DNA from 4 places in the Agrobacterium sp. NPDC090283 genome. Region 3 is predicted to be linked to each of the others. Evidence: riboswitches for the same ligand, from Rfam matches in the RefSeq annotation. Region 3 holds a riboswitch; each other region holds the start of a gene.
What was found. A riboswitch is a leader RNA that binds a small molecule or an ion and turns the genes downstream of it on or off. The one in region 3 is predicted to bind cobalamin.

Region 1 (7,496 bases), on a different contig from region 3:
TTGGTGAGGTTTTCAAGCTTACGATGGGCTTCCTTCAGATCCGCGCCATAACCGACGCCGACCCAGTTGCCGCCGGGAACATAACCGTTCCAGTTGCCGCCGGTGATGATGATCTGCTCCGGATTGGAGGCAATGATCTGTTCCGGATTGACGGTGCCGAAGGTGCCGGGAATGATGTCCTTGGCCATGTTGATGCCGCCGGCAAGCTCCACCATCTTGCCGAAATTCTCGTTGCCGAAGGACATGCAGCAATCGTCAGAGTAACCGCCGGCGCGCTCCATGAACACGACGGGCTTCTTCGGATTGGCCTTTTCGAGCGTATCGGTGACCTTGGCGATGGAGTCGGCGCGGAACTTGATGAAGTCCTCGGCGATCTTTTCCTTGCCCGTCAGCTGACCCATGAGGCGCATGCTCGGCTCGGTATTTTCCATCGGCTTTTCGCGGAAATCGACATAGACCAGCGGAATGCCGACCTTGGCGAGCTTTTCGATATAGCCCGCTTCTTCGGTCGCCGTCTTGGCGTCGATATTCATCAGGATTACATCAGGCTTCAGGGCAACAGCCTGCTCTATGTCGAAGGTGCCATCCTTCATGCCGCCAAAGGTCGGCAGCTTGGCGATCTCAGGATATTTGGCGAGATAGGCCGCATAGGTTTCCGGGTCGGCTTTCGCCAGATCGTCGCGCCAGCCCACCACGTGCTGGAAAGGGTTTTCCTTGTCGAGCGCAGCCAGGAAATAAATCTGGCGACCTTCACCGAGGATGACGTGCGATACCGGCACATTGACCTCGACATCGCGGCCCGTCACATCCTTGACGGTGACCTTTTCGGCGAATGCCGGCCATGCGGCGGATACGAGAAGGCCAAGGGCAAGTGCCGCAGATTTGGCTGAGATGCGCATCGGATATTGCTCTCCAGTGTTGACTGGCGCGGCTGTATTATTTTCTGACTATACTAGTCAACATTTATGTTTTAGAGCCATTCTTAACTGACCGGTACATGAGTTGAAGTCCGATGATCGACACAATCCAATATGGCAAAAACGACAGTCTGAGAGACGAAATCAAATCCTATTGGTCCGGCCGCGCCGCGACTTTCGACCTTTCCCCCGGACATGAAATTTTCTCCGAAGACGAGCGCGAGGCCTGGCACGCGCTTATCCTGAAACATCTCGGCCGCGGAGAAGGCCGCAGGGCGCTCGATCTTGCCAGCGGCACCGGCGTCATCTCGCACCTGATGGACGATCTCGGTTTTCAGGTCACGGGCATGGACTGGTCGGAGACGATGCTGGCGCTTGCCCGTGAAAAAGCGAAAAGCCGCGGCCGCAGCATCCGCTTTTTTGTCGGCGATGCCGAAAACACCATGGAGCCGGATGAAAGCGCCGACGTCATCATCACCCGCCATCTGGTCTGGACGCTGGTGGACCCGCAGGCAAGCTTTGCCGAATGGTTCCGTGTCCTGAAACCCGGCGGAAAGCTTCTGATCGTCGACGGCGATTTCGTGAATACCGGCTGGCGCGAAAGACTGGTGAAGAAACTGGCGGCCAGTCTCGAAGGCGTCGGCCTCGTCAAACCGGACCAGCCGCACAAGCCGGCGGACCCGGAAAACACTTTCAACAGCATCCTGTCGCGCGTTTACTTTTCGAAGGGCGCAAGGGCCGGCGATGTCGCGGCGCTGTTACGTGCGACCGGCTTCGAACCTGTCGCGATCGATCAGGAGCTTCAGGCCATTCACCGCGCCCAGGCGAAAAATTTCAGCCTGCTGAAAGGCATCCTTCGCGGGCTGCAGCATCGTTATGCCGTGTGCGCGGTGAAGCCGGGGGACTAATCCGTCACCCCGGAGTAGATCCAGGGTTCAGTGTTATCAAGTCCTTGATCGCAAAAGACTCTTCCCACGGCGCAGCCGCGCCGCGGCTGGATACCGGATCAAGTCCGGCATGACGGATGAGAGCTCAGTGCGGCCTCATTTTTCCGCCTGCTCGAAGAGGTCCTCGAACCTTGGCTTCGCCCGGCCGGGTACGTCCACTGTCCGGTAGCTCTGCGGCAGGGTCGCCTCGCCGACCTTGATCAGCATGACCATGCCCATGCCGTAATGCGGCGAGCATTTGATGCCGTAAAAGCCCGGCTTTTCAAAGCCGGTCTCGAATTCGTCATTGATCCGGCTTTTGAAACCTTCGGCACCTTCCGGGATCATGCCATCGATGGTCGCGGCATTGTGGCTCTTGTGGGTAGGCACGAAGCGCACGCGGTCGCCGGGCGCTATTTCGAGAAAATCGGGTTCGAATACCATCGGGCCTTTTTCGCCCCGGTTCAGCATTTTCACCTCGAAGGTCTCGGCTGAAGCCTGAAGCGGAAAGCCCGTGACCGCCACGGCAATGACGGCAGCGGCCCAAAACAGGCTGGTCCTTGCGGCAGCGTTTGCGAGCCTCGTCAATGTCATCATCGTGCCAATACTTTCCTTGCTTGCCCGGCCCGCCCATGGGCCGGCAGAAAACGAATATGCGAAAAGCCGGCCTCATCCGTGGTGACGACGCATTCCACCCCAAAGACGGCGGCTATTCTCGCCGGTGTCAGAACCTCCCGCGGCGGACCGGCGGCAATCATCTCGCCCCGGTGCATGATGGCGACGCGGTCGCAGAACATGGCGGCGTGATTGAGATCGTGCAGCGCCGCCACGACCGTCAGACCCTGCCGGCGCACCAGATCGAGCAGGCCGATCTGGTGGCCGATGTCGAGATGGTTGGTCGGCTCGTCCAGAAGCAGGATATGCGGCTCCTGCGTCAATGCGCGGGCGATATGCAGGCGCTGGCGTTCTCCGCCGGAAAGGTGGTGCCAGTTGCGCTCCGCCTTGTCGGCCATGTCGACATTGGCAAGTGCTGCATCAACAATGGCGTCATCCTTCTGCGACCAGGCGGAAAGCGGACCGAGATAGGGCGTGCGCCCAAGCTCCACCGCCTGTCGTGCGGTGATGCGTTCGGTGGTTTCGGCCTGCTGCTCCACGAAGGCGAGCCGGCGGGCAAGGTCTCGGCGTCCCAGCGAGGCGAGCGGCTCATCCCCGAGCCTGACATGGCCCCGGCGCGGCTTGCGAATGCCTGCCAGCATGGAAAGCAGCGTGCTTTTGCCGGAACCGTTCGGCCCGATAATGCCCAGAAACTCACCGGAACCGACATCGAGTGAAACGCCGCGTACGATGTCGATATTGCCGGCATGGAAATGCAGGTCGTGGGCGGATAATTTCATGAACGTCCCCTCTTCTGCCCGAGAATGAAGGCAAAGGCGGGCGCACCGACAAGCGCAGTGATGACGCCGATGGGCAGCACCTGCCCGGGAATGACGATGCGCGAGAGAATATCCGCAATAATCATGAAAACCGCGCCGGTCAGCGCCGTTACCGGCAATAATATGCCATGGCGAACGCCGACGAAGATGCGTGCGGCATGCGGAATGACGAGCCCCACGAAGCCGATGGAGCCGACCAGCGACACCATCGCAGCCGTCATGATCGCCGAAACGGAGATGAGCACGGCGTAGACCCAGCGCACCGGAATGCCGAGCGAGGCGGCGGCCTGACCGCCGAAGGCGAAGGCATCGAGCGCCCGAGCATACCAGAGACACACAGCAAGTCCCGCAAGGCTGACCGGCAGCGCCAGCCAGACATCCGGCCAGCGCACGCCCGAGAGGTTGCCCAGTAGCCAGAACATGATGCCGCGCGCCTGTTCCGCATTGGCGGATTTGGTGACGATGAAGGAGGTCATGGCGTTGAACAGCTGCGACCCGGCCACCCCCGCCAGAATGATGGCGCTGTTGCCGTGTCCCGCCCGCACCGCCAGAAGGCTGACCAGCGAAAACGCGACGAAAGCGCCAATGAGCGCCCCGGCCGGCATCGTCAGGAACCCCGCTCCGAAGCCCAAAAGCGCCACGGCGACGGCACCGGTGGAGGCGCCGGCGGAAATGCCGAGAATATAGGGATCGGCAAGCGGATTGCGCAGAAGCGATTGCAGCACCGCTCCGGCGAGCGCCAAAGAAGCGCCGCAACAGGCGGCAACAACCGCGCGGCTGAGGCGGTAACTCCAGACGATACCCTCATCCAGCGGCTCCAGCGGATAACCCGCATGGAAGACACGGTTGGCAATGGTTTTCGCCACGACATCAAACGGAATGGCGGTCTCGCCGATGGCCGCCCCGGCCATCAGCGCCACGAGCAACAGGGCGAGCGCGGCAAGAGCCAGCCCCGCCCTGCCGAGATGAATGGAAAGTCCGTTCACTTCGCGAGGCCGGCAGCCGAAATCGCCTCGGCCAGCGTTTCGATGCCTTCGATGGTGCGGATGGTCGGGTTCATCGCCTGCGCATCCATCTCGAACACATGACCTTCCTTGACGGCGGGCATGATGCTGGCCACGGGATCGGTGGCGAGGAACTTCAGCTTGACGGCGACATCGTCGGCAGGGAACCGGCGGCGGTCCATCTTGCCGGCGACGACGATGGACGGATTGGCCTTGGCGATGGTTTCCCAGCCGACGGTTGGCCATTCTTCATCGCTTTCGATGACGTTCTTCAGACCCAGCGCGGACATGATGTAGCCGGGGGCGCCATTGCGGCCGGCCACATAGGGATCGATATCCAGCTCGGCGCTGGAGAACCAGAAGACGGCGGAAAGCTTGCCATTGGCGGAGGCGATCTTGGCGCGGGCGGCTTCCTCACGCTTCTTCAGATCGGCAACGACCTCTTCACCGCGATCCTGCACGTTGAAGATTTTGGCGAGATCGCGGATTTCCTGGTAGATCAGGTCCATGGTGAAGACGGTGTTGCGCACGCCGTCGCCGCCACCGGAATTGTCCTTGCCAAGGCAATCGGCAGGCGAGGTATAAACGGGAATGCCAAGTTCGGCAAATTGCGCCGGCGTTCCGACAACGCCTTCCGGGCCGATCTGCCACTGGAACTGCGTCGTCACGAGGTCCGGCTTCTTGCCGACGACCGCCTCGAAGCTGGGGTCATTATCGGCCAGCCGCTCAACCTTGGCATTGGCCTCCTCGTATCCCTTCAGAACCGGGCCGATCCACAGCGCGGTGCCGACAACCTTGTCGGCGAGGCCGAGCAAATAAAGTACCTCGGTCGTGCTCTGGCCGACGGACACGGTGCGGGCGGGAGCCTGCTTGAAGGTGATCTCCTGACCGCAGCTGTTGATCGTCAGGGGATAGGTGGTTTCGGCAGCATTTGCGGCGGTGACAGGCAAAACCGAAAGCGCAGCGGCCAGAAAGCCGGCATGGACCGGCAGGCGTCTAGAATGAAACATGTGTTCTCCAGTCGACAGTAAAACTTATTCCAGAGCAGCAGGCGTCAGAACGCGCAGCAACAGCGGGACGTCTTGTACGGAGAACGGTCTTGGGACGCAAACGAATGTTATGAAATAACATTACAATCTCCTCCTCCGGGCTTCCCCGCCCGTAACGATGGTTTATATTTTAACGGCAGGTCTCCTGGCTCACGGATTTGCGTCACTCATCTGCCTTCCCGCATTCCTGAGAATACAGTGGCATGACGCCTTCAAGCGTCACGGGGATGAACGACAATCCGCTTACAGTTGCGGGGGCAGCCACGGCATTGGGTGAAAAAATCGCCCGCACCATGTTCCCTATTAATCCCTTCGCCTTTCGGCTGCAGGAACCGTCGCTTTCTCACATAAGGGGCAAGAAGCGGGGCGTCAATTGCGATAGTGCCGCACCTCAGCACAAAGACGGGCCTGCAAGGGCGAAAATCCTTGCGGAACCGGAGCCTGCCGGTTGCGGCACGCCTTTCGACATGATGGTGAGCGTTTCGATGACCACCAGCCCGGATTGCGTCAGGAAATCGGTCAGAAGACCGCTGTCCCGCACGGCATCGAGACGGACAAGCTGATCGTCGAGATCGGAAAAATGCCGCCTCACCAGCGCAATCGCATCCGCCTCGTCACCGGCAACGACCGGGCCGACAATATGGCCCCGCCCCGCTGCACGCCGCAATGCGAAGGCGGCAAGACGATCGGCCTCGAACAGGCCGTAACCCGTATTTTCCCGGAGAAGGCGTTGCAGGACGCCCCGGCGCGAAACACCGAAAGCCACCCGATCCAGATCCGCCACGGCGGATAAATGATCCTCGGACAGCGGCTCGATTCTCTGTTTTCTTCCAAGCGCCGGCATCTCGGCAGTACAACGCGCCTTGCCGCGCAGGAGATGTATTTTTTCCGTCTCCCCGGCAAAACCCAGCCGCGCAAAAAGCCGCCGCGACGCTTCCGTCGCGTTCAAACGCAGGGCGGCGTCAGGGTAGCCCGCAATGAGTTGGCCGACCAGCCATGGTGCAACGCCCTGCCCCTGCAAACGCGGGGAAACGATGACCATGCCGACCGTCGCGAAACCCTCATCATAAGGAAACAGCATTGCGGTTGCGACAACGCGGTCTATCTCGTCCAGCGCGGCAAGGCCGACGCCACATTGACGCAGGAAACACCATTCGTTCGCGTGATATCGCCATCCGACAGCCATGGACAAAGCATGCAGATGATCGGCCTCCACATCGGCGATATCCACTGTCCGCAACTCGAAACTATCGACTTTGAGCAGCTCCATGACAAACGGCTCTCATTCCCTCCGGCGCGGAACCTTGATCCCGGCATCCCAGCTCACGACATCCGAAGATAACCAGCCTCGTCAGCAGGAATTTTTTGAAAGTGCTGAAAGGACACAACAATCTACTGAAATCACGCCTATTTCAGCAGATAAACGCCGCAGGCCGCTCTAAGCTTTTCGGCGTTGAAGCGACGGAGACAGCCATGAACGCAATCGACATTCTGGAGCGTCTTGTCGGCTTCCCCTCGGTCGTAGGAACCGCCAATGGCGACATTGCCGGATGGATCGCCGATTATCTGGAAAGCCACGGCGCGAAAGTATCGCTGCTTGCCGGCCCGGAGGGCGACCGCGCCAATCTCTTCGCCAGCTTCGGCCCGACCGATGCCAGTGGATACATCCTGTCCGGCCATATGGATGTGGTGCCTGCCGGTGAGCCGGAATGGTCCTCCGATCCCTTCACGCTGAGAGCCGGAGGCGAGCGTCTTTACGGACGCGGAACCACCGACATGAAAGGGTTTCTGGCCACGGTTCTCGCCGCGGCACCGGCATTTTCACGCATGGCGCTGAAGCGGCCCGTTCATATCGCCTTTTCCTATGACGAGGAGGCGGGCTGCCGCGGCGTTCCGCATCTCATCGCCCGATTGCCGGAACTATGCGCAAAACCGGCGGGCGCGATCATCGGCGAACCGAGCAATCTGCGCGCCGTGCGCGCCCACAAGGGCAAAGCCGCCGCACGCATCGCCATTCGCGGCCGCTCCGGCCATTCCTCGCGACCGGATCAGGGCGTGAACGCCATCCATCTGATGACCGGCATCATGGCAAAGGCGGTCGAGACCGCACAGGCTCTCACGCAGGGTCCTTTCGAAGCGACATTCGAGCCGCCCTATTCCTCCCTCC
Region 2 (7,496 bases), on a different contig from region 3:
GGCTGGCGCGGCGATAACCTTAGCGTGAACGCGTGCCTGCCATGCGTAACGGATGCCGCCATGCAATTGCCGCGTTGCGGAGCGGGCACGGGCGCGGTATTGAAAAGCCATGAGCGACAGACACGATATAGAGAACCATCTCCGGATTGCCGTCGGGCAGTTCAATCCCACCGTTGGCGACGTGGCGGGCAATCTCGCCAGGGCGCGCGAGGCAAGGGCCGATGCGGCAACGCAGGGCGCCGACCTTCTGCTTCTGACCGAGCTGTTCATTTCAGGCTATCCGCCGGAGGATCTGGTGCTGAAGCCGGCTTTTCTGAAGGCCTGCCTGAAGGCGGTGGAAGAGCTGGCGGCGGAGACCGCCGATGGCGGGCCGGGTGTCGTCATCGGTTTTCCGCGACAGGGCGAAACGGGCCGGCACAATTCTGTGGCGCTGCTGGATGGCGGCAAGATCATCGCGCTGCGCGACAAGATCGACCTGCCGAATTACGGCGAGTTCGACGAGAAGCGGGTTTTCGCCGAAGGATCGATTTCCGGTCCCTATAATTTTCGCGGTGTGCGCATCGGCATTCCGATCTGCGAGGAAATCTGGAACGACATGGGCGTGTGCGAAACGCTCGCCGAAAGCGGGGCGGAAATCCTGTTGGTGCCGAACGGGTCGCCCTATTATCGCGGCAAGCTCGATGTGCGCCATCAGGTCGCGCTGAAACAGGTGATCGAGAGCGGCCTGCCGCTGGTTTTCGCCAACCAGCTGGGCGGGCAGGACGAACTGGTGTTCGACGGCGCGAGTTTCGGTTTTAATGCCGACAAGACGCTTGCCTTCCAGATGAGCCAGTTCGAGGCCACACTTGCCGTCACCGACTGGAAACGCACTGCCGATGGCTGGCATTGCGAAAGCGGGCCATTCTCGAAAATTCCCGAAGGCGAGGAGGCGGATTACCGTGCCTGCATGCTGGGATTTCGTGACTACGTCAACAAGAACGGCTTCAAGAGCGTGGTTCTCGGCCTTTCCGGCGGTATCGATTCGGCGATCTGCGCGGCACTGGCTGTCGATGCGCTGGGCGAGGAGCGGGTGCGCTGCATCATGCTGCCCTATCGTTATACATCGGAAGAATCGCTGAAAGACGCCGCCGATTGCGCGAAAGCGCTGGGCTGCCGTTACGATATCGTGCCGATTTCGGAGCCGGTGGAAGGGTTCCTCTCGGCGCTCTCCGATCTCTTCGAGGGCACGGAAGAGGGCATTACCGAGGAAAACCTGCAGAGCCGCACGCGCGGCACCATTTTGATGGCCGTCTCGAACAAGTTCGGCTCGATGGTGGTGACGACGGGCAACAAGTCCGAGATGTCAGTGGGTTACGCCACGCTTTATGGCGACATGAATGGTGGTTTCAACCCCATCAAGGACCTTTACAAGATGCAGGTCTATGCCATTTCCAGCTGGCGCAACGCCCATGTGCCGCCGGGCGCGCTCGGTCCTTCCGGTGAGGTGATCCCGGCCAATATCATTTCCAAGGCCCCGTCGGCCGAATTGCGGCCCAACCAGACCGACCAGGATTCGCTGCCGCCCTATCCGGTGCTGGACGATATTCTGGAATGCCTGGTCGAGAAGGAAATGTCGGTCGAGGAAATTCTGGCGCGCGGCCATGATGTGGCGACCGTGCACCGGGTGGAGCATCTGCTCTATCTCGCCGAATACAAGCGCCGGCAATCGGCGCCGGGCGTGAAGATCACCAAGAAGAACTTTGGGCGTGACCGGCGTTATCCGATCACCAACCGGTTTAGGGATCGGTGATTGCGACGGTTTCCGGAAGGCGTGGTTAACGCCGAATCTTCTTCATAAACAGGGCGATTGCTGTACGAAGGTGCGGCAAATTTCTTCTCCCCGCCGGGGAGAAGGTGGCCCGAAGGGTCGGATGAGGGGGCTAGCTCTCGATCTATCTCGACCCTCACCCCCTCATCCCGCTGCCGCGGACTTCTCCCCGGCGGGGAGAAGAAACAAGTGGCATGCGCCCGGTCCACGGCGCGGATATGTGAATGGCGCGGAGAGCACCCGCGCCGCTTCCTTACCTTAAATAACCTGCCCCACATCGATGCGGTTGCCATCCGGGTCTTCGAACACAAAGGCGCGCAGGCCATAATCCTTGTCCTGCAGCCCCTTGATGATGCGCAGCCCCTGGCTCTTGCACAGCGCGTGCAGCGCATCGACATCGCTGACCATCATATGCGCGACATTGAAGGGCGCTGCCTTGTGGGTGGGCTGCAATGTCAGGTGCAGCTCGGCATTGCCCTGTTTGAGGATCATGAAACCGACGGGGGTGCCGTTTTCGAAGGTCTTTTCGAAGCCCAGCACGCCAACGTAAAAATCATGGGCCTTTTCGATATTCCTGACAGGAAGCATGGCGGCGATCCGCCCGAAGCGGATGCCGTGATCGGCGATGGTATTCATCGCGGAACCTCGGATCTGGGAGAAACGGCAGGCGGCGCGGACGGTGCCGGGGCGCGGGCGTTTTTTCCGGTTTGAATTTGCAGGACGGTGCCTGCCGCCCTAGGATCATAATCGAGGCGATGGCGGATGCAAACGGAATGTCTCTATTGCCGAGCGCCTTGAGCGAGAACACAGACACGCCCGGGAGGCAGAATGCGCAGCTCCATCGAAATCTTCAACATCCGCACCCGGCAGATGCGGGTGGTGTGGCAGACGCCTGATCTCTTCGAAGCGCCGAACTGGTCGCCGGATGGAAAATACCTGCTGTTGAACAGCGAGGGGCTGCTTTATCGCCTGTCTCTTTCCGGTAGGGCCGCGCCGGAAAAGGTCGATACCGGCTTTGCCGCGCTCTGCAACAACGATCACGGCATTTCGCCTGACGGTTCGCTTTATGCCATCTCCGACAAGGTGGAATTCGGCAAGAGCGCCATCTATCTCCTGTCCTCTATGGGAGGCGCACCGCGGCTGATGACGAGGAACCTTCCTTCCTACTGGCACGGCTGGTCGCCGGATGGGAAAAGCTTTGCCTATTGCGGCATTCGCGATCAGGTCTTCGATATCTATTCCATGGATGTCGAGACTGCCACCGAGACGCGGCTGACCCATGGCGAAGGCCGTAATGACGGTCCGGATTATTCGCCGGATGGTGCGTGGATCTATTTTAATTCCAGCCGCACCGGGCAGATGCAGATCTGGCGGGTGCGGGTGGACGGTTCCGCTGTCGAACGCATTACCGACAGCTCCTATGGCGACTGGTTTCCGCATCCGTCACCCAGAGGTGACAAGGTGGTGTTCGTCTCCTATGACGGCGACGTCTTCGACCATCCGCGTGACCTCGACGTGCGGGTGCGGCTGATGGATATGGATGGCGGCAATGCCGAGACGCTGTTCGAGCTTTTCGGCGGGCAGGGCACGATGAACTCGCCCAACTGGTCACCGGATGGGGATGAATTCGCTTATGTCAGGTACTTTCCGCTAGAGTGACGGGCAGGACGAGCGAAGGTGTGGGATCGCCCGTGGTCACTTTGCCGCACCACCGGCGGGATACTTGCATTTGCAAGTTTTTTTGCCCATAGGTTTTGGGTCAGGTGCCTGCCGTTGAGGCGGGAGAATCGGGAATTCGGTGAAAGACCGGAACGTGCCCAGCGCTGTGAGGCGGATGCCCTTTTTCTCATGCCACTGAAGTCATTCGGGAAGGCGAAAGGGGGCGGATGAAGCCGAGTCAGAAGACCGGCCTGGCAGGATAGACCGAACCGCGCGGACGGCGGCAGGTTGCTGAAGAGGCGCGTCGTGCATGCGAAAACCGGCATGGTTTCGGCAACCGCGCGCCCGCATTGTTGGGGTTAAACGATGCCGACCGATCCGTCCGCTGGCAATCCATTGCAAGCCAGTTCAAGCGATCATGCGCTTTCACCCGCCCGCCCGTTTTCCGGCGCGGAGCGCGAGGCGATCTATCGCGCCATCGAGACGCGGCGCGATGTGCGCGACCAGTTCCTGCCAGATCCGCTGCCGGACGCCCTTGTCGAGCGCCTGCTGAAGGCGGCGCATTCGGCGCCCTCGGTCGGTTTCATGCAGCCGTGGAACTTCACCCTCGTTACCGATGGCGCCGTGCGCCAGGCGGCATGGGTGGCCTTCAGCCGCGCCAATGAAGAGGCGGCGGCGATGTTTGCCGGCGAGCAGCAGGCGCTTTATCGCAGTCTCAAGCTTGAAGGCATCCGCAAGGCGCCACTCAGCATCTGCGTCACCTGCGATCCGACGCGGGGCGGCAAGGTGGTGCTGGGCCGCACCCACAATCCGCGCACGGATGTCTATTCCACCGTCTGCGCCATCCAGAACCTCTGGCTCGCGGCCCGCGCCGAAGGCGTCGGCGTCGGCTGGGTCAGCATTTTCCACGACAGCGACATTCGTATTATTCTTGGTATTCCCGACCATATTGAAATCGTCGCCTGGCTGTGCCTTGGCCGGGTCAACGAACTTTACACTGAACCGGAACTGGCGGTGAAAGGCTGGCGGCAGCGCGTGCCTTTGGAGGAACTGGTGTTCCGCAATCGCTGGGGCGGTTGACCGGGCGGCTCCACCCCTCCCGGACGAAACCGGGAAGGGTGGGCTTTGAAGGGTGGCTTTCGTCTCTTCAAACGACAGTGCAGTTAAAAAGATTGAGGATGGGGTGAATGGGGCTGGCGAGGCTGATCGCGCCGCTTGCACCCCAGAACAATCCGACGACATTATTGCCGGCGGTGTCGATGACGGCGCTGCCGCTATCGCCCGGCTGACTGAAGACCTCGCCGGCCCGACGCGGCGATATGCCGATCTGGTTGCGCATATTCGGCTGCTGTACGTCGTAAAAGCCGGAAACGACGCCATTGGTGATATTGGTCGTCACGCCCGATTTCGTGACATTCATGTTGAGCGCCGCAACGGCCGCCCCCAACGGCGAGGGGAGGTTGTAGATTGCGCCGATGGTGGCGAGCCGGCCATTCGCCGGGCTGGCGACAGCCGCATCGACGCCATAGGGCGTTCCCTGATAGACGATGTTGCCCCTCTGGAAAGCGACGATATTGGCGGCAAGATCGCCAAACCAGGTGCGTGCCGGTTGCGACACGTCATCGCCGATCTGGGCATTGTCCCGGCAGATGACATGGGCATTGCTCATGATCAGCGGTGCTCCGTTGGCGGCCCGGACGACCAGCCCGATGGTGCCGACGGTATCCGTCCAGGACCAGTAATCCGGGCTGCCGCTGATGCCGCCGACCATCGGCTCCACGACTTTTTCGCGCGGGTTGTCGGAAAGGCGTCTGGGGTGATCCTTCCATTCCGTGCCGGGCGCGGGCGGTGTCAGCACCGCCTCGCTCGGGCGGTCGAAGGATCCTTCCCGTACCTGCAGCGGCGCGCCGCCCAGCGTCGTCATCAGACCCGCCTTCAGCGATGGCTCCGGCGCGCGGTGGTAAAGGATCAGGCCAAGCTCCTGTGTCAGTTCGCCGGCGGCGTCCTCAAGCAACCCGACGCCGATCGCCGTGACGCCGGGTATGCCTGTCAGCTGATGGTAATGCCGCTCCTTGAGCGCGGTGAGTTCCTCGAAAGTCATTCGCTTGCCTCATGGAAAAAGGGGTGAAGGATGGATGTCCGGCTTTACAGGGGCGGCGTGTCCGGTGGGGTGAAGGGCTGCGCCGCCCGTGCCTGAGAGCCGTCAGTTCAGCGGAATGATCTTGCCGCTGGAGAGAGCGCCGCCGCCGGCCGGCGGAGGACCGCCAGCCGCCGCCTGATCGGCGAGCATGCGGTATTGGGAGGTGCCTTTTTCAGTGCTGATGGTGCCGGAAACCGTGTAGAGATAGACGTCGCCGGAGACGGCGTAGTCGTTGCTCTGATTGTTCACATAGAACTCGATCTCGACAGTCGACATATTAGTCGCGCGTTCCAGGAAGGCGTCCATCAGCATGGTGATCTGCTGATCCGTCAGGCCCTTGGAGCGCATTTCCTGTTTGGTCTTTTCATAAGAGGCGGAAGCGCCGCCGCCGCCGAAGAACCAGGTCCAGACCGAGAGATTGGCGCTGGCCGTGGTCTTTTCGTATTCGTTGATCTCCTCGCGGTAGGAAGCATCCAGCATTCCGAGCGCAAGCGTGTTGAGGTCCCTCACATCCTGGCTGGAAAGGGCCGAGATTTGCAGCTGGGCCTTGATTTTTCCCGTGGTATGCGCCGGCACGGTATAGGAAATGCCGGTCAGCTGTCCCATGCCGGAGACCGAGATGGAATAGGACTCCTTCGCTTCGCCTGTCGGCAAAGTTGCGATGACCGGGACAAAAGGATCGAGCAGTTTGACGCCGGTTGCGGTGATCTGAATGGATGTCATGGCTATACTCCTGATGGTTGTGTGCTTCATGGGTCAATGAAACTCTGATCGTCCACTCGGGGTCGAGATGGGCGACATGATCGTCTGGAGATGCATGAAAGGCGCGAGCGGCTAAAGCCGCACCACATATATATATTTTGCATGTTCTGCTTATCCACTTTAAGTGGATTTTTTTATAATATGCACTCTTACAGCGAAGTCAATCGCGTTCGTGAGTACAACTTCTATATGAATATTTGCCGGCAAATGGGGTGAAGAATGTGTTTATCCATGGCCGAAGGATGGATCAAAGCAGGCCGCGGGACGGGCGCGGCCTGTACGGAAGTGACGCATCGCGTCTGGCGTCGTGGAACATGCGAGGGCTGGCAGCGCCGTCTTTATTGCTGCGGCTGTATGCCCTTCAATGCCGGGTTCTTCAGGTCGATCCGGCCCGTCTGGTCCGGCAGGAATTTCGGGCCGATGACGCGGACGCGGCTATCGTTCGGATCATAGTCGCGTTCGGGCACGGGCTGTTCCGGCGGTTTTGCGGCCTGTTGCTGTTCGGCAGGCTTCTCAGCCTTGTCACCACTCCTGTCACCTTGGGGTGATGGAATGGTGGTGATGCCGGAATAGGCTTTTTCGGATTCCGGCCGGGCCGCCTCTTCCTGCTTCTGCATATCCTGGTGATAGGCGGCCATGTTGCAGGCGCAGCCGGGCGCTTTGGCAGACGAATTACGATAGGCGAAGGCGGTCGGCAGGTCCTTGTAGGGTTTGCCGGTTTGCGCAGACACCATGTCGGCGGTTTCCTGATCCGCCATGGAGTGGAAATAAAGCTCCGTCTCTGTCCCCGGACACATTTTCTGGCATTGCTCCGCCTGGGCGCGGAAATCGAGCGGCGAAGCGTTGGAGGCAATCGGGAAAAACGAGCCGTCGCAGGTGCGCACGCAGAGTGTGCGAAGTCCGCCCTCGGCGGCGTTTGGATAGGGCGACAGGCCTGCCTGTCCCGGTTCACCGCCATTCTGCCGGAAGGCATCGGGGTAACGCGTGACATCGGGCGCCGGCGACACTTGTGGGTTCATGTCCTCTGCGGGGCTGCAGCCATTGGCGTCGAGTGCGGCGAGAATGCGCTGGCGCCTGATGTCGCCGTCGTCACTGCGCGCCGCCGCCATGGCATCGTCCCGGTCGCGG
Region 3 (7,496 bases):
TAATTGGTCGCCGGGCCAAATGCGCCGAAGCCGCGCAGAAATACGGAATCGTAACGTGAGTTCGAGTCCCGGTCGGATAATACACCGGCCGTGTAACGCAGCGCCTCGCTGACCGTTTGCGGATTCTGGTCGTCGATCTGCTTGCGCGTTATCACCGTAACGGATTGCGGCGTTTCGGCTACGGGTGTTCCGGTCTTGGTTGCCGACCGAGTGGACTTGGCAACAATCGCAGCGGATGTTCCTGCCGCCCCGGCATTGCCCTGCACGACGATTGTTTCCAACTGCGTGCCCTGCTCCTGTGCCAGGGCATGGGTTGCCACCAGAAAGGTTGTGGCCGTCAGAATGTTTTTAAAGGAAAGACCTTGCTTCACTATTCGCCCCCATGGTCGAAGCTTGGGAAATCTGCTAGAGTGAATAAATCAAACGGGACCGTCCTGTCCAGTTAATATGAAGGCGCTGGTCAACTTTTATGTTGGCAATCCTGGTCGACATCTTCAAACAGGTCGGGCACGTGCAAGTGCGGAGGAAATCTGGTGTCGGAAAGAATAAATGCCACAGCGCGGGTCGGTCGTCCCTTGAAGGCGGAACAGAACGCCGCAGCCGGACGGATAATTGACGCTGCGACCACACTCTTTGCGACGCGCGGTTTTGCCGGCACGTCCATGGAGCAGGTCGCGTTGCAGTGCGGGGCAGGCAAGGATACTGTCTATCGCCGCTTTTCCTCGAAAGTCGCCCTGTTCGAAGCCGTGGTGGAACATGCTCATGCCCGAGCGGTGGCGCGGCTGAGAGACTTACCGATGGCACAGGGCAACGCTCTTGAGCGCCTGCGGACCCTGATGCGCGAACTGTTGCATATCAACATGGAGCCGGACCTCATTGCACTGAAGCGCATCACCTTCAGTGAAGCTGTCGTGTTCGAAAAGAAAGCACCGATCCCGCCGCAGCCCGATCCGATCATGAACCGGCTCGTCGATGCCGTGCAGACAGCGCAGGATGCGGGCATGATTGCAGCCGGGGATGTGAGCCTGATCGCCAGCCACCTCATCCACTGTCTTGTCGCATTGCCCACCTCATCGGCGATGATGGGCAGCGCCGAGTTCGATACAAGGCAGTCTGTCGATCTATATTTCGACAGGACCTGGAACTGGCTTTACAGAGGAATATCGGCAAATAGCTAACAGCAGGGCCATCATCTTGTGGAGGGTTCTGGAGCCTGAAATCGAGCGGGCTGTCGCAAATATTCCAAAGCCAGCGACCCCTTTTGTCTGCCGCGCCGCTTTGTGATGTCAAGATCCAGCTTCAAGCTGCTTCCTTCATTGGTAATAAACAGACTGACCTATTGACCAGTTCGTCATGAATAGGTTAATGTTACTTTATAACATAACGAAAGGCTTCACTGTAGAGTTCTCAACACTGGTGCAGGCGGTTGACAGCGACCGGCGGCAGTGTAGGGTCCATCCGTCATGGTTCTTCCGCCACCCGGTGGGAGCTAAGAGGGAATCCGGTGAAAACCCGGAGCTGTCCCGCAACTGTAAGCGGTGAGCCGATCGCCCACGATGTCACTGGCAGCGATGCCGGGAAGACGGGTGAGACGGCCTCGACCCGCAAGCCAGGAGACCTGCCTGACATCATGTAATTCCGTGGTCGGGGGGTGCCATGGGAATGATGGCTGTTTCCGGTCTTTCGCCGGAGACCCTGTCATTTTCGACGCTGCCTCGTGAATGAGGCAATGTGACAGACAGTAGCCACCCAACCAATCGCGAGCCTTCCACACCGGACGCCGTTCTGCTTGTCGCGAAGTCAGCCTTTGCCGCCGCGCCTCATCAGGACATGCGGCATCTGGCAATGCAGGCCGAAGGGCTTTGCGGCGCAAGAACCGTTCGCATCGCTTTCACGGAGCAGGGAACGCCGTCACTCCGCGAAGCGCTGTTCGAGCTGATCGATGAGGATGTCGGCCATATCCTGATCATTCCACTGATGCTGCCGCTGGAGCCCAGTTTTCACAACTGGATGACGAAGACACTGAAACGATGGCGGGCAGGCGACGTCAGGCTGTGGCCATCCCTTTCCGTCGCAGCAAGCCCCACAGCGAGCAGCCTGATGGCACGCCTGCTTGAAGATCTTGCCGAAACGGCGCAGCCACTTGATCTTCCGGCGTCGCTCCGGTCCGCCGGCGAGGGCTCTCTGGTGCCTGCACAGAAGCGCCGCGTGCTCGTCTGCCAGGGTGGTCCATGCAATTCGGCGGGTGCGGATGTGATCTGGGGCCATCTGCGCAACCAGCAGGAGCGGCAGAAGCTTCGGATTACGGGTGAGGGCACCATGACCGCCAAGTCCACCTGTCTTGGCCCCTGCAACCTTGCGCCCGTCCTGCAGGTCTTTCCCGAGGGCACCTATTATGGCGGCGTCACGGAAGAGGCAGTCGACCGTATCGTTGCCGAACATCTGCTGGGTGGCAGCATCGTTGACGATTTCGCCTACCACCCGACCGGCCGCAAACAGCGGCTTCGCAATCTGTCCGAATAGCATGAGAGGAAACAGAATGTCGGCAAAGAGCTTTTCACGTCTGGCCGCGGCCGGGCTTGCGGCCTTGATAACGGGTGTGGGCGCCAGTGCTCTCGCCACCGAACCATTGCGCGTTGGCGCCACATACATCACGAGCGGTCTCGACCCGGCAAAGGGATCGAACGGCTGGGCGCTTGTCAGCCATGGCGTGGGTGAAAACCTCTTCACCGTCGATCGGGAAGGGCGACTTGTGCCCGGTCTTGCCGAAAAAGCGGAGCGCACCGGCGATCTCAGCTGGAAAGTGACGCTGAAACCGGGCCGCGCCTTCTCCGATGGTTCCCCTGTGACGGCGGCCGCGCTTGCCGCCGGTTTCGATCATACATTTGCGACCAACAAGGCGGCGCTGGCAACGGGTGGAAAGCTGGATTTCAAGGCGGCCGACGACCTGACACTGATTATTACCACGGAAAAGCCGGTGGCTTTTCTTCAGGCACTTTTCGCGGAATGGCCGCTGATCGCCTACAAGCCCGCCACTGACGGGAAGGCGCTGTTCACCGGGCCGTATCAGATTGCGGATTTCAAGGCGGATACATCACTGACGCTCACGCCGAACACCCATTTTGCCGATGCGGATGAACGTTCTCCGGTTGATTTCCGCAGGTTCGGCGATGCGCAAAGCATGACACTGGCGCTGGAAGCCGGCGAGCTGGATCTTGCTTTCGGATTACCTTCGGAAGTCGTAAGCCGTCTGAAAACCAATCCGGATCTGACGATCAAGTCTTTCCCTGTCGGTTATCAATATCTCTCTTTCCTGAACACAACGAGGCCGGTTACCGCTGATATCAAAGTGCGCCAGGCGCTCGATCTCGGCTTCGACCGCAGGGAACTGGCGGCCGCAATCAATGGCGGTGAACCCGCGACCGGCGCTTATGCCGCTTATTTCCCCTTTGCCGGGAAAGAGCAGCGACAGACCGATCTTGCGAAGGCCGAAGCGCTTCTCGACGAAGCCGGCTGGACGAAAAACGGGGCAGGGAAGCGTGAGAAGGACGGCACGCCGCTTCGCCTTCTCGCCATTACCTATCCGCAGCGCCCGGACCTCGTCACCATGCTGCCGGTGGTGAAGGCGCAGCTTGCCAGACTAGGCATCGAACTCGACACGAAGGTCGTGGAAAATATTCAGGACGTGGCTGCGGCCGGCGAATTCGACATCGCCCTATGGGCGCAGCATACCGCACCGAACGGAGACCCGGCCTTTTTCCTCAATTCGATGCTGCGCAGCGGCGCCTCGCTCAACTATGCGAAATACGCCTCGCCTGACTTCGATGCCATTCTCGACCGTTTCGCGACGGCGGGCGACGCCGGCGAACGCGCCACGATCGCGCTTGATGCACAGACGAAGCTGTTTGCGGATGTTCCCGCATCCTTCCTGGTCTCACCCGTCTGGTATGTCGGACTTTCGACGCGGCTGCAGAACTACGAGCCGTGGGGTTCCGACTATTATGTCCTGCGCGGCGATATAGGCGAAGCGCGGTAAGGTCAGATGCAATTGCTCCGGTTCGGCATATATTCCGTGTTGGGAATGGTTGCGCTTTCATTCGCATCCTTCACGCTCATCGCATGGATGCCCGCCGATCCGGTGCAGATTGCCATTCGGGTGTGGAACCTGACGGCCACGAGCGAAACCGTTGCGGCGCTGCGGGAAGGGTGGGGCCTCGATCGCCCGCTCATCCTGCGTTATCTGCACTGGCTTTCGGATTTCGTTGCCGGTGACTGGGGCCGATCCTTCCGCACCGGCGAATCCGTCTTTGCGGAATTTATCGAGCGTCTGCCTCTCTCGCTCATGCTCGGTATTTCCGGCCTTCTCCTCGCCATTGCCGTCGCCGTACCACTCGGCTTCAGCGCTGCGGCGCGGCCGGGTGGTATTGCCGATCGTGCCAGCCGCGCATTTTCGGTCTTCGTGCAGGCTGTGCCCGGTTTCTGGCTGGGGCTTGTCCTGCTCTGGGTTCTCGGCGTCCAGCTGCGCTGGATTCGACCCTTCGGAACCGACATCACAGCAATCATATTGCCCGTCCTTCTCATCGCCTCCCATTCGGCTGCCGTCTTTGCACGTATCTACCGCCGTGACATGATCGAAACCACGCGACAGCCGTATTTTCGCACAGCTCTCGCCAAAGGACTTTCGCATCGGCAGGCGCTCTGGCGCCACGCGCATCGCGGTGCGTTTTATGCCCTGCTTTCGGCGGTGCGCTCGGAGGCGGGGTGGGTTATCGGCTCAACGGCCACCATGGAAATCCTCTTCAATCTTCCCGGCATCAGCCAGTTCCTTGTGCAAAGCATCGCGGTACGAGACCAGATGGTGCTGCAGGCCTATGTGATGGTCATCGCGCTTTGGCTGCTCTTCATGAATCTGATCGTGCAGCTGTTTCAGCGCCTTCTGGATCCACGGCTCGTCTGATGCTCCGGTATTTCGCGCTCGCCATCCTGGCCCTTTTTCTGCTCCTCAGCACCCTTTGGCAGCCCTATGATCCTGATGCCGTGGATATCCTAGCCCGCCATTCCGGTGTGACGGCGCAGCATCTGCTGGGAACCGATCATCTCGGACGCGATCTTCTTTCGCGCCTCATGGCGGGCGGATGGCGCACCGCGCTTGTGGTTCTGTCGGTCGGCACCATCGCCTTTACCGGTGGCACCTTGCTCGGCGCCGGCGCTGCGGTGCTGGGCGGCTGGCAGGAAAGGGCGGTGTTGCGCTGTTGCGAATTCTTCATCACCGTTCCGACGCTCATCATCGCCCTGACGGCGGCCGCGATTTTTGGCCTGACGCCCATCACGGCCGGGGTGGCTCTTGGTCTTGCCGGCATCGGTCCGACGGCTCTACTTGCCCATTCACTCAGCCGTCGCGTGCTTGAACAACCTTTTATCCACGCGGCCCAGGCACTGGGCGTTCGGCCCTTGCGGATGGTTCTGCGTCATCTTCTGCCGAATATCCTGCCACTGATGGCGACCCATACCGGCAATCAGGCTGGTTTTGCCGTCACCGCCTACGCCTCGCTGGCCTTCATCGGGCTTGGCGCAGACCCCTCGAAACCGGACTGGGGCTCCATGCTGTTCGAATATCGCGTTTTCATCTTCGATCATCCAAGCCTGATGATCTGGCCCGGAATCGCGATTGCCGTGACGGTTGCAACGCTAAACACCGTATTCGACGCGCCGGATTGAATCATTTCGTCGGCGCTTATACGGGGAACAGACGAAGGACGACACAATGGATGGCGGCAATTTCGATCTCAAGGAGGAAATCCGGGATTATTGGTCCAAGAGATCGGCGACTTTCGATCTGGCATTCGGACACAGGATCGCCGCCGGTCTGGAAGCCGAGGCTTGGCAGAAACCAATAAGGGAGCTGATCGGTCCGGGGCCGAAACGGGTTCTTGAGCTTGCCTGTGGCACCGGCGAGGTGACGCGCCTGATCCACGATCTCGGCCACGATGTTACGGCACTCGACTTTTCAGAGGCGATGCTGGCGGTGGCGCGCGCCAAACACGCCGGCAAACCGCGGCTGCGCTTCATCATGGCGGATGCCGAAAACACCATGGAGCCCGATGCATCCTATGACGCGATCGTCTGCAGGCATCTGGTCTGGACTTTAACGCAGCCCGAACAGACGTTCTCCGAATGGTTCAGGCTTCTTCGTCCGGGCGGCCGGCTTCTGTTTTTCGATGGCGACTGGGCGACGCCGAAACCGACCGGACGCCTTGCGAGCCTGCTGATTTCGCTTATTGATCATGTGATGGGTGCTGACAGGAATTATGACGGCGCTCTGGGCAGTCGCCATGCTGCGATCATGAAGGCGCTTCCATTCGGCCAGGGGCTGCGGCCCCAGATGCTGACGCCGCTGCTGATCGCTGCGGGCTTTGAGAAGATAGAACTCCATTCCCATCACCCGATAGCGAAAGCACAGCGGAAAAATGCCAACCTGCGCAACCGGCTGCGCACCTTCGTCTACAGACGCTTCATTCTGACCTGCCACCGGCCGTAAACAAGTGGTTGGTCGACCTGATAGATACCGATTGCAAGTCTTGCGGTGTCGCGTAGGTGCAGCCTTGTCGCCTTCAAGCTGAGAGCTTGCGTGACGAAAATAAAGGCGGCATTTTGTCATGCCAAATTCTTGGTTAGCTTACGGATCTCGTGCTGAGAGAATTTCTTAAATAACAGTCTCGTCCGTTCAGATCCCTTCAAGGCGAAAACTCATTATTTTTACTGAGGTAGATAGGCATCGGCCCCCTTAGCGATGATGTCTTCTTCGCTGAGGGTCCAGTGCCAGTGCGAATAGAGCACGAAGCGGTCACGCGGAAGCCCGGCATCCTTCGCCAGGTGGCGGTGGATTGCGCTGAATACTTTGTGTTCACATCCACCCCAGAAGAAGACGTTCGTTGGGCGTTCCGGCCATCGAATGGCGCGGATTGCGTCCTGAAGCAGCGTCGTTGTGCCCGCGGCCTTGCCGTTGTGATACGACCATTGGATCCAAACGCTGCTGGAACAGGAAAGCGGCACTTCGTCGGCACATGTATCGACCTCAATGAAGGCATGGCCGGCTGCCGTCGCGGGTAGATATTCGAGAATTCTGGCACGTCGCCGGCGTCCAGTTGGACATTCATAGGAAGAAGTTCTGCTTAATGGAGACGATGAAAATGAGTTTTATGGCGAGTTATATAGATGTGCCCGAGTTTGGTCGAATCCTGCTCGGTTGGGCGTTTGTCCCCGTCCTCTTCTTGATTGCAATAAAGTGGACTGTGCAACTTCTGAAAAACACGCACATAGTCGACGCCAGAATTTGGGCAGCGATGCAGTTTCACAGTTGCTTTGTCCTGCCAGACGTTGAGCCACTTGGCCGGAAGGGAAACTTCTTTTGTTCATGGGCTGTACGCATAGTGACTGATCTGGTGGGATCAGCCGCCTGGATTATAGCGTCGTCTCTATTGGTTGAGGCATTTGTT
Region 4 (7,496 bases), on a different contig from region 3:
TGCTTGACGTCTTCCGTGAGGCCGACGCCGTCATAGAGGTCTTCAGTATATTTCGCCTCATTGTCGTAAAGTTCCAGCAAGAGATCGAAGGCGAAATCCTTGATCTCCTGTCTCTTTGCCTCGTCCAGACGATCCAGCGCGCGCTGGAACTTATAGCCGATATAATAGCCATGCACCGCTTCGTCGCGGATGATCAGACGGATCAAATCCGCCGTGTTGGTGAGTTTGGCGCGGCTTGACCAGAACATAGGCAAGTAGAAGCCGGAATAGAACAGGAAGCTTTCCAGAAACACGCTGGCGATTTTCTTTTTCAGCGGATCGCCGCTGTCATATTCCCGCATGATGAGCGCGGACTTGCGCTGCAGAAACTCGTTTTCCTCCGACCAGCGATAGGCGTCGTCAACATCAGGTGTGAGGCAGAGCGTCGAGAAGATCGATGAATAGGAACGGGCGTGCACGGCCTCCATGAAGGAGATGTTGGAAAGTACCGCCTCCTCATGCGGCGTCGCCGAATCCGCCATCAGGCGCACGGCGCCGACGCCGTTCTGGATGGTGTCGAGCAATGTCAGCCCGGTGAAGACACGGATCGTCAGTTTCTGCTCTTCCGGCTTCAGGGTTCCCCAGGAGGGAATGTCGTTGGAGAGCGGCACCTTTTCGGGCAGCCAGAAATTCGAGGTCAGGCGGTTCCAGACTTCGAGATCCTTGTCGTCCTCGATGCGGTTCCAGTTGACCGCGCGAATGCGGGACACGGGTTTTACGGCGATGTTCATTCTCTTGTCCCTCAAAATCAGAGCGTGCAGGAAACGCAGCCCTGAACCTGCGTGCCTTCCAGCGCCATCTGGCGCAAACGGATGTAGTAGATGGTCTTGATACCCTTCTTCCAGGCATAAATCTGCGCCCGGTTGATATCGCGCGTCGTCGCCGTATCGCGGAAGAACAGCGTCAGCGACAGGCCTTGATCGACATGCTGGGTGGCCGCCGCATAGGTGTCGATGATCTTTTCCGGCCCGATCTCGTAGGCATCCTGATAATATTCGAGATTGTCGTTCGAGAGATAGGAAGCCGGGTAATAAACGCGGCCGATCTTGCCCTCTTTACGAATTTCGATCTTCGAAACGATCGGATGAATGGAAGAGGTGGAGTGGTTGATATAGGAGATCGAACCCGTCGGCGGCACGGCCTGAAGGTTCTGGTTATAGAGACCCGATGCCATGACCTCCTGCTTCAACGCCGTCCAGTCTTCCTGTGTTGGAATGACAATACCGGCTTTTTCGAACAGGTCGCGGACCTTTTCCGTCGCAGGCAACCATTCCCGGTCGGTATATTTGTCGAAATATTCGCCGGAAGCATATTTGGAATTCTCAAAGCCCTTGAAGCTCTGGCCCCGTTCCACCGCGAGCCGGTTGCTGGCGCGGATGGCGTGATAGGTCACGGTATAGAAATAGATATTGGTGAAATCGATACCTTCTTCGGAACCGTAGAAGATGCGCTCGCGTGCCAGATAACCGTGCAGGTTCATCTGGCCAAGCCCGATGGCGTGGCTGGCATCATTGCCCTTTTCCACCGAGGGAACGGAGGAAATATGGCTCATGTCCGACACCGCGGTCAGCGCCCGGATGGAGGTCTCGATGGTCTTGCCGAAATCGGCCGAATCCATCGCCGAGGCGATGTTGAGCGAACCGAGATTGCAGGAAATATCCTTGCCCATATGGCTATAGGACAAATCTGCGTTGAATTCGCTCGCCTCGCTGACCTGCAGGATTTCCGAGCACAGATTGCTCATGCTGATGCGGCCGGCGACCGGATTGGCGCGGTTCACCGTATCCTCGAACATGATGTAGGGATAACCGCTCTCGAACTGGATTTCGGCGATGATCTGGAAGAATTCGCGCGCCTTGATCTTCTTCTTGCGGATGCGGCTGTCGGCGACCATTTCGTGGTATTTTTCGCTGACCGAAATCTCGGTAAACGGCACACCATAGACCCGCTCCACATCATAGGGCGAGAACAGGTACATATCCTCGTTATTGCGGGCGAGTTCGAAGGTGATGTCCGGGATCACCACGCCGAGCGACAGGGTCTTGATACGGATCTTTTCGTCGGCATTTTCACGCTTGGTATCGAGGAAGCGCATGATGTCAGGGTGGTGAGCATGTAGATAGACCGCGCCGGCACCCTGGCGTGCACCCAGTTGGTTGGCGTAGGAAAACGAATCTTCCAGCAGTTTCATGACAGGAATGACGCCGGAAGACTGGTTTTCGATCTGCTTGATCGGCGCGCCAGCCTCGCGAATATTGGTCAAGGAGAGCGCCACGCCGCCGCCGCGCTTGGAAAGCTGCAGCGCCGAATTGATGGAGCGGCCGATGCTTTCCATATTGTCTTCCACGCGCAGCAGAAAACACGAGACCAGCTCGCCGCGGCTCTTCTTGCCGGCATTGAGAAATGTCGGTGTTGCCGGCTGGAAGCGGCCGGAAATGATTTCATCGACCAGATTGCGGGCAAGCTGCTCATCACCACGCGCGAGAGCCAGCGCCACCATGCAGACGCGATCCTCATAACGCTCGAGATAACGTTTTCCGTCGAAGGTCTTCAGCGTGTAGGAGGTGTAATATTTGAAGGCGCCCAGAAAGGTCGGGAAGCGGAATTTCCGGGCATAAGCCTCGTCATAGAGGTCGCGGACGAAATTGAAGGAGTACTGATCCAGCACCTCCTGCTCATAATATCCCTCCGTCACCAGATAATCGAGTTTTTCCCTTAGGTTATGGAAAAACACCGTATTCTGGTTGACGTGCTGGAGGAAATATTGCCGGGCGGCGAGGCGATCCTTGTCGAGCTGGATCTTCCCGTTCTCGTCATAAAGGTTCAGCATCGCGTTCAGTGCGTGGTAGTCCAGAGCCGCATCGAGCGGTTTCTGGCTTGCTGCTACCGGCTGTTTGGCGTCCTTGCGCAGCGCGCTCGAGGTCAGCGTGTCCAAAATCGTTCCAATCCATGTTTGACGTTGGCGACATCTTCCTCCGTGCCGAGAAGCTCGAAGCGATAGAGAAACGGCACTGCGCACTTGCGCGAGACGATATCTCCGGCGGATGCGAAAGCTGCGCCAAAATTCGTGTTGCCCGCCGCGATGACGCCGCGAATGAGATTTCTGTTGGAGGGCTCGTTCAAGAACCGGATAACCGGTTTCGGCACGGCCCCTTTTGTGCCGCCGCCCCCATAGGTGGGGGTAACGAGCACATAGGGCTCCGACACCTGAGGCACGTCATCCTCAGCGCCGAGCGGCAGGCGAAACAAACGCCGTCCCAGTTTCAGAAGGAAACGATGGGTGTTTTCAGAGCGGCTGGAATAATAGACGATCAGGCCCATCGCCCCACCGCCTCAGCTGATCGAGCCAATCATGTCAGGCCGGAAACCCGCCCAATGGCGTTCGCCGGCGACGACCACGGGAACCTGCATATAACCAAGGCCACGGACGTGATCGAGCGCGTCAGCATCCTCGGAAATATCGACAATCTCATAGGGAACGCCGATGCGGTCGAGGGCGCGGTACGTGGCGGTGCATTGGACGCAGGCGGGTTTGCTGTAAACGGTGACGGTCATAATTTCCCTTTCGAAGCCGATTTAGGACACGGCTCAACATTGCCGATTGCACTCGCAATCGGGTGGCGATGGATCTGTCATTCAGGCAAAACGTGCAGCTTGGAGAGTTCGTCGCATTCCAGGCGGAAACCGGGTTTCCTTTTCCTGGCGATCTTCAAGCCGCGGAAAATCACTCTCTACGCCGACGAGCGTAGCAACTCAAAAGAATGCACTGGCATGACTTCACCCCGAAGCTTGTTCTGGAGGGGGCAGAAAAGGGCGAACGCAAATCATTTGCGTCATACACCTTCCTCCGGACACCCCGCCCGTGGACGTTTGCGCTCAAGGCAGGTCTCCTGACTTGCGGGTCACAACATCTATCCCGGCCTTCCCGGAGCTTTCAGCCCCAGTGACCCAAATCGGAACGATGCTCACCGCTTACAGTTGCGGGGGCAGTTTCGGCCTTGCTCCGCCAGGATGGCGTTACGCACCGAATTCCCGTCTTAGCTCCCAATCCTTGCGAATCGGAAGAACCTCGAACACCACATATAGTATATGAGGAAATTTTCGCGTCAATGAATAGACACACAAAAGCCCCACCCTGTGGATCAAAAAGATTCAACACATGGTCAACAAAGGCTTAACGGCAAATGCGCTTTGCGGCTGAAGAACGGAAAAGCGTTAATCTATTCCCAGATATCGATGCGAATATCGGCGGGACGGGCGTTTTCGATCACCCTTTTTCCGTTGGGAAGATCGTTCTCGAATAGTTTGGCGTGGATTTGAGCGGCATCGAGACCATAGCCCAACCATCTGTTGCGCAGCCTCTCTTCCAGCACCGCGACGGAGGGACCCACAAGGATGGTGAGGTCGAAGCTCCTGGAAAGCGTCGTCCACGGCGCTTCGTTCAGCAGCAGGTAGTTGCCTTCGGCAAGGACGAAACGTGTTTCCGGTACGATAGCGCGGGCGGACGCAATGGCGATTTCGCGGGAACGGTCGAAAACCGGGACAAGGACTTCCTGGCCGCCTTTACGAACGGCCGACACTATATCGAGGAAGCCGCGCACATCGAAAGTTTCGGGCGCGCCCTTTCGCGACAGCAGCCCCCGCTCCTCAAGAATACCGTTATCCATATGGAAGCCGTCCATCGGCAGAACGGCGGCCGTCTCGCCGCGCGTGAGCAAAGCATCACAAAGGGCGTCCGCCAGCGTGGATTTGCCGGCCCCAGGGGGACCGGCTATGGCAACGATAAAACGGGATCTACCTTCTGCCCGCCGAAGAACATCCTCGACGATCGTTTCAAGCTTCAGCGTCATGCGGCAAGCGTTTCCTTCGGCGCTTCCTTGGCACCGGTCATGAAGGCGACGGCATCCGACATCGAATAGTCCTTCGGATTGATGACGCACAGGCGCTTGCCCAGCCGGTGAATATGGATGCGATCCGCAACCTCGAAGACATGCGGCATGTTATGCGAGATCAGGACGATCGGCAGGCCACGGGACCGTACATCGAGAATAAGCTCCAGAACACGCCGGCTTTCCTTAACGCCGAGTGCTGCCGTCGGCTCGTCGAGGATGACGACCTTGGAACCGAATGCCGCCGCACGCGCCACGGCCACACCCTGGCGCTGGCCACCGGAGAGGGTTTCCACCGCCTGATTGATGTTCTGGATCGTCATCAGGCCGAGTTCCGACAGCTTCTCGCGAGCGAATTTTTCCATGGCCGGGCGGTCCAGCGCCCGGAACAGGCTGCCCTGAATGCCGGGTTTGCGGATTTCACGGCCGAGGAACATATTGTCGGCTATGGAAAGCGCCGGCGAGAGGGCGAGGTTCTGGTAGACCGTCTCGATACCCGCCTTGCGCGCCTCGATCGGCGAGCGGAACTGCACGGGCTGGCCTTCCAGCCGGATCTCCCCTTCATCGGGTGTTACAGCACCGGAAATCGCCTTGATGAGCGAGGATTTTCCGGCGCCGTTATCACCGATGACAGCCAGGATTTCGCCCGGATAGAGGTCAAAATCGGCATGGTCGAGGGCAGTCACGCGACCGTAGCGCTTGACGAGATTGCGTGCTGTGAGAATGGGTTCTTTTGCCATCAGCCTGCTACCTTTCTGATCCACTGGTCGATTGCGACAGCCATGATGATGAGGACGCCGATCAACAGATAGGTCCATTGCGGGTCGGTTCCGATGAGCCTGAGGCCGAGCGAAAAGACACCGACGATCAGGGCACCGAAGATCATGCCCATGATGGAGCCGCGCCCGCCGAACAGCGACAGGCCGCCGATAACCACCGCAGTGATGGATTCGATATTGGCGAATTGACCGGCGGTCGGCGAAACCGAGCCGATGCGGCCGATGAGCGCCCAGCCGGCGAAGGCGCAGATGAGGCCGGACAGGGTGTAGACGGTCGTCAGCATGCGCTTGACATTGACGCCGGCAAGTTCGGCGGCATCCGGATCGTCACCGACAGCATAAAGATGGCGGCCCCAGGCGGTGCGGTTCAGCACATACCAGAGCAGCGCGACGAGCAGGACCATGGCAATCACGCCATAGGTGAAGACCGCACTGCCGACACGGATATTGGCGCCGAAGAATTGCAGGATCGGCGCCTGCTGGGCGATATCCTGGGCTCGGATCGTCTCGTTTGCGGAATAGAGGAAGTTGGTCGCCAGTACGATCTGCCACATGCCGAGCGTGACGATGAAGGGCGGCAGGCGCATGCGCGAGACCAGAATACCGTTGATGAAGCCGCAAAATGCACCGACGGCAAGGCCACAGAGAATGGAGAGTTCCGCCGGCAAGCCGTAACGGAAGGTGAACTGCCCCATGATGACGGAAGAGAGAACCATGATCGCACCGACCGAGAGATCGATACCCGCCGTCAGGATGACCAGCGACTGCGCCGCGCCAACGATACCGACGATGGCGACCTGCTGCAGGATGAGGGTCAGCGTGAAGGCCGAGAAGAATTTGCCGCCGAGGAGCAGGCCGAAAATGATCAGCGACAGCACCAGAACGATAAGCGGCACGGCCGCGGGGCTGGAATGGAGAAAGTGCTGGAATTTTTCCAGCGCACTCTTGTCATGCGTATCGAAAGCGGCGACCTGTGTCGAACTTCCCGAAAGCACCTTTTCAAATTCATTATGCGGCTGAGCCCGCACCGGCTGATCGCTCATGGATTTTCCTCCCGATCGCTCCATCGCATCAGCCCTGATACCGGGTCTATCTCCAAGGAGAATGATGCGTAGATTTCAAAGTGTTGTGAAGCCGCCCATGCCATCCCCGCAGGACGCGTGACGCGCTCGTTTGTTCCTTTGTCCGATCCCCCGGATCGTGCCTGAAATCATTCTGGTCCAAGGGCGGGGGCACGAATGCCCCCGCGGGTTTCAACGGTGAGGCATCAGCCCCAGCACTTGTTGAGACCTTCCTTCGTGTCGATCGAGTCGAGGCCCTTGACCGGCTTGTCGGTCACCAGCGTCACGCCGGTGTCGACAAAGTTCTTGCCTTCGGTCGGCTTCGGCTTTTCACCCGTGTCGGCAAACTTCTTGACGGCTTCGACGCCGAGTGCTGCCATCAGCAACGGATATTGCTGCGAGGTCGCACCGATCACGCCTTCCGCCACGTTCTTGACGCCTGGGCAACCGCCGTCGACGGACACGATCAGAACATCCTTTTCGCGACCGACCGCCTTCAGCGCTTCATAAGCGCCGGCAGCTGCAGGTTCGTTGATGGTGTGGACGACGTTGATGGTCGGATCCTTCTGCAGCAGATTTTCCATCGCCGCACGACCGCCTTCTTCGTTACCATTGGTAACATCGTGACCAACAATGCGCGGATCGTTCTCGTCGCCGATCTTGTTGATGTCCTTCACGTCGATGCCAAAGCCCTTCATGAAGCCCTGGTTACGCAGCACATCCACCGT

Region 1: linked by a shared signal. The riboswitch ahead of ACIQUH_RS04635 (ABC transporter substrate-binding protein) and the one ahead of ACIQUH_RS19375 ((2Fe-2S) ferredoxin domain-containing protein) in region 3 are both predicted to bind cobalamin.
Region 2: linked by a shared signal. The riboswitch ahead of bluB (5,6-dimethylbenzimidazole synthase) and the one ahead of ACIQUH_RS19375 ((2Fe-2S) ferredoxin domain-containing protein) in region 3 are both predicted to bind cobalamin.
Region 4: linked by a shared signal. The riboswitch ahead of nrdH (glutaredoxin-like protein NrdH) and the one ahead of ACIQUH_RS19375 ((2Fe-2S) ferredoxin domain-containing protein) in region 3 are both predicted to bind cobalamin.

What each region holds. Positions count from the first base shown of each region.
Region 1 covers NZ_JBIVYG010000002.1:361,112-368,607, forward strand. Annotated here, with positions in the region: gene ACIQUH_RS04610 (ABC transporter substrate-binding protein) at 1-899, opposite strand, end outside; gene ACIQUH_RS04615 (class I SAM-dependent methyltransferase) at 1,013-1,825, shown strand; gene ACIQUH_RS04620 (pseudoazurin) at 1,961-2,440, opposite strand; gene ACIQUH_RS04625 (ABC transporter ATP-binding protein) at 2,437-3,237, opposite strand; gene ACIQUH_RS04630 (FecCD family ABC transporter permease) at 3,234-4,262, opposite strand; gene ACIQUH_RS04635 (ABC transporter substrate-binding protein) at 4,259-5,290, opposite strand; cobalamin riboswitch at 5,447-5,681, opposite strand; gene ACIQUH_RS04640 (GNAT family N-acetyltransferase) at 5,721-6,599, opposite strand; gene argE (acetylornithine deacetylase) at 6,803-7,496, shown strand, end outside.
Region 2 covers NZ_JBIVYG010000013.1:77,730-85,225, reverse strand. Annotated here, with positions in the region: gene ACIQUH_RS18565 (NAD+ synthase) at 110-1,789, shown strand; gene ACIQUH_RS18560 (glyoxalase superfamily protein) at 2,066-2,443, opposite strand; gene ACIQUH_RS18555 (hypothetical protein) at 2,636-3,466, shown strand; cobalamin riboswitch at 3,552-3,736, shown strand; gene bluB (5,6-dimethylbenzimidazole synthase) at 3,833-4,546, shown strand; gene ACIQUH_RS18545 (hypothetical protein) at 4,614-5,567, opposite strand; gene ACIQUH_RS18540 (hypothetical protein) at 5,670-6,329, opposite strand; gene ACIQUH_RS18535 (DUF2865 domain-containing protein) at 6,707-7,496, opposite strand, start outside.
Region 3 covers NZ_JBIVYG010000014.1:91,414-98,909, forward strand. Annotated here, with positions in the region: gene ACIQUH_RS19365 (TonB-dependent siderophore receptor) at 1-371, opposite strand, end outside; gene ACIQUH_RS19370 (TetR/AcrR family transcriptional regulator) at 534-1,178, shown strand; cobalamin riboswitch at 1,448-1,641, shown strand; gene ACIQUH_RS19375 ((2Fe-2S) ferredoxin domain-containing protein) at 1,732-2,523, shown strand; gene ACIQUH_RS19380 (ABC transporter substrate-binding protein) at 2,540-4,036, shown strand; gene ACIQUH_RS19385 (ABC transporter permease) at 4,043-4,957, shown strand; gene ACIQUH_RS19390 (ABC transporter permease) at 4,957-5,718, shown strand; gene ACIQUH_RS19395 (class I SAM-dependent methyltransferase) at 5,765-6,538, shown strand; gene ACIQUH_RS19400 (siderophore-interacting protein) at 6,757-7,122, opposite strand; gene ACIQUH_RS19405 (hypothetical protein) at 7,176-7,496, shown strand, end outside.
Region 4 covers NZ_JBIVYG010000008.1:23,350-30,845, reverse strand. Annotated here, with positions in the region: gene nrdF (class 1b ribonucleoside-diphosphate reductase subunit beta) at 1-770, opposite strand, end outside; gene nrdE (class 1b ribonucleoside-diphosphate reductase subunit alpha) at 788-2,974, opposite strand; gene nrdI (class Ib ribonucleoside-diphosphate reductase assembly flavoprotein NrdI) at 2,962-3,360, opposite strand; gene nrdH (glutaredoxin-like protein NrdH) at 3,373-3,594, opposite strand; cobalamin riboswitch at 3,902-4,126, opposite strand; gene ACIQUH_RS13410 (nucleoside triphosphate hydrolase) at 4,260-4,889, opposite strand; gene ACIQUH_RS13405 (ATP-binding cassette domain-containing protein) at 4,886-5,668, opposite strand; gene ACIQUH_RS13400 (ABC transporter permease) at 5,668-6,750, opposite strand; gene ACIQUH_RS13395 (sugar ABC transporter substrate-binding protein) at 6,975-7,496, opposite strand, start outside.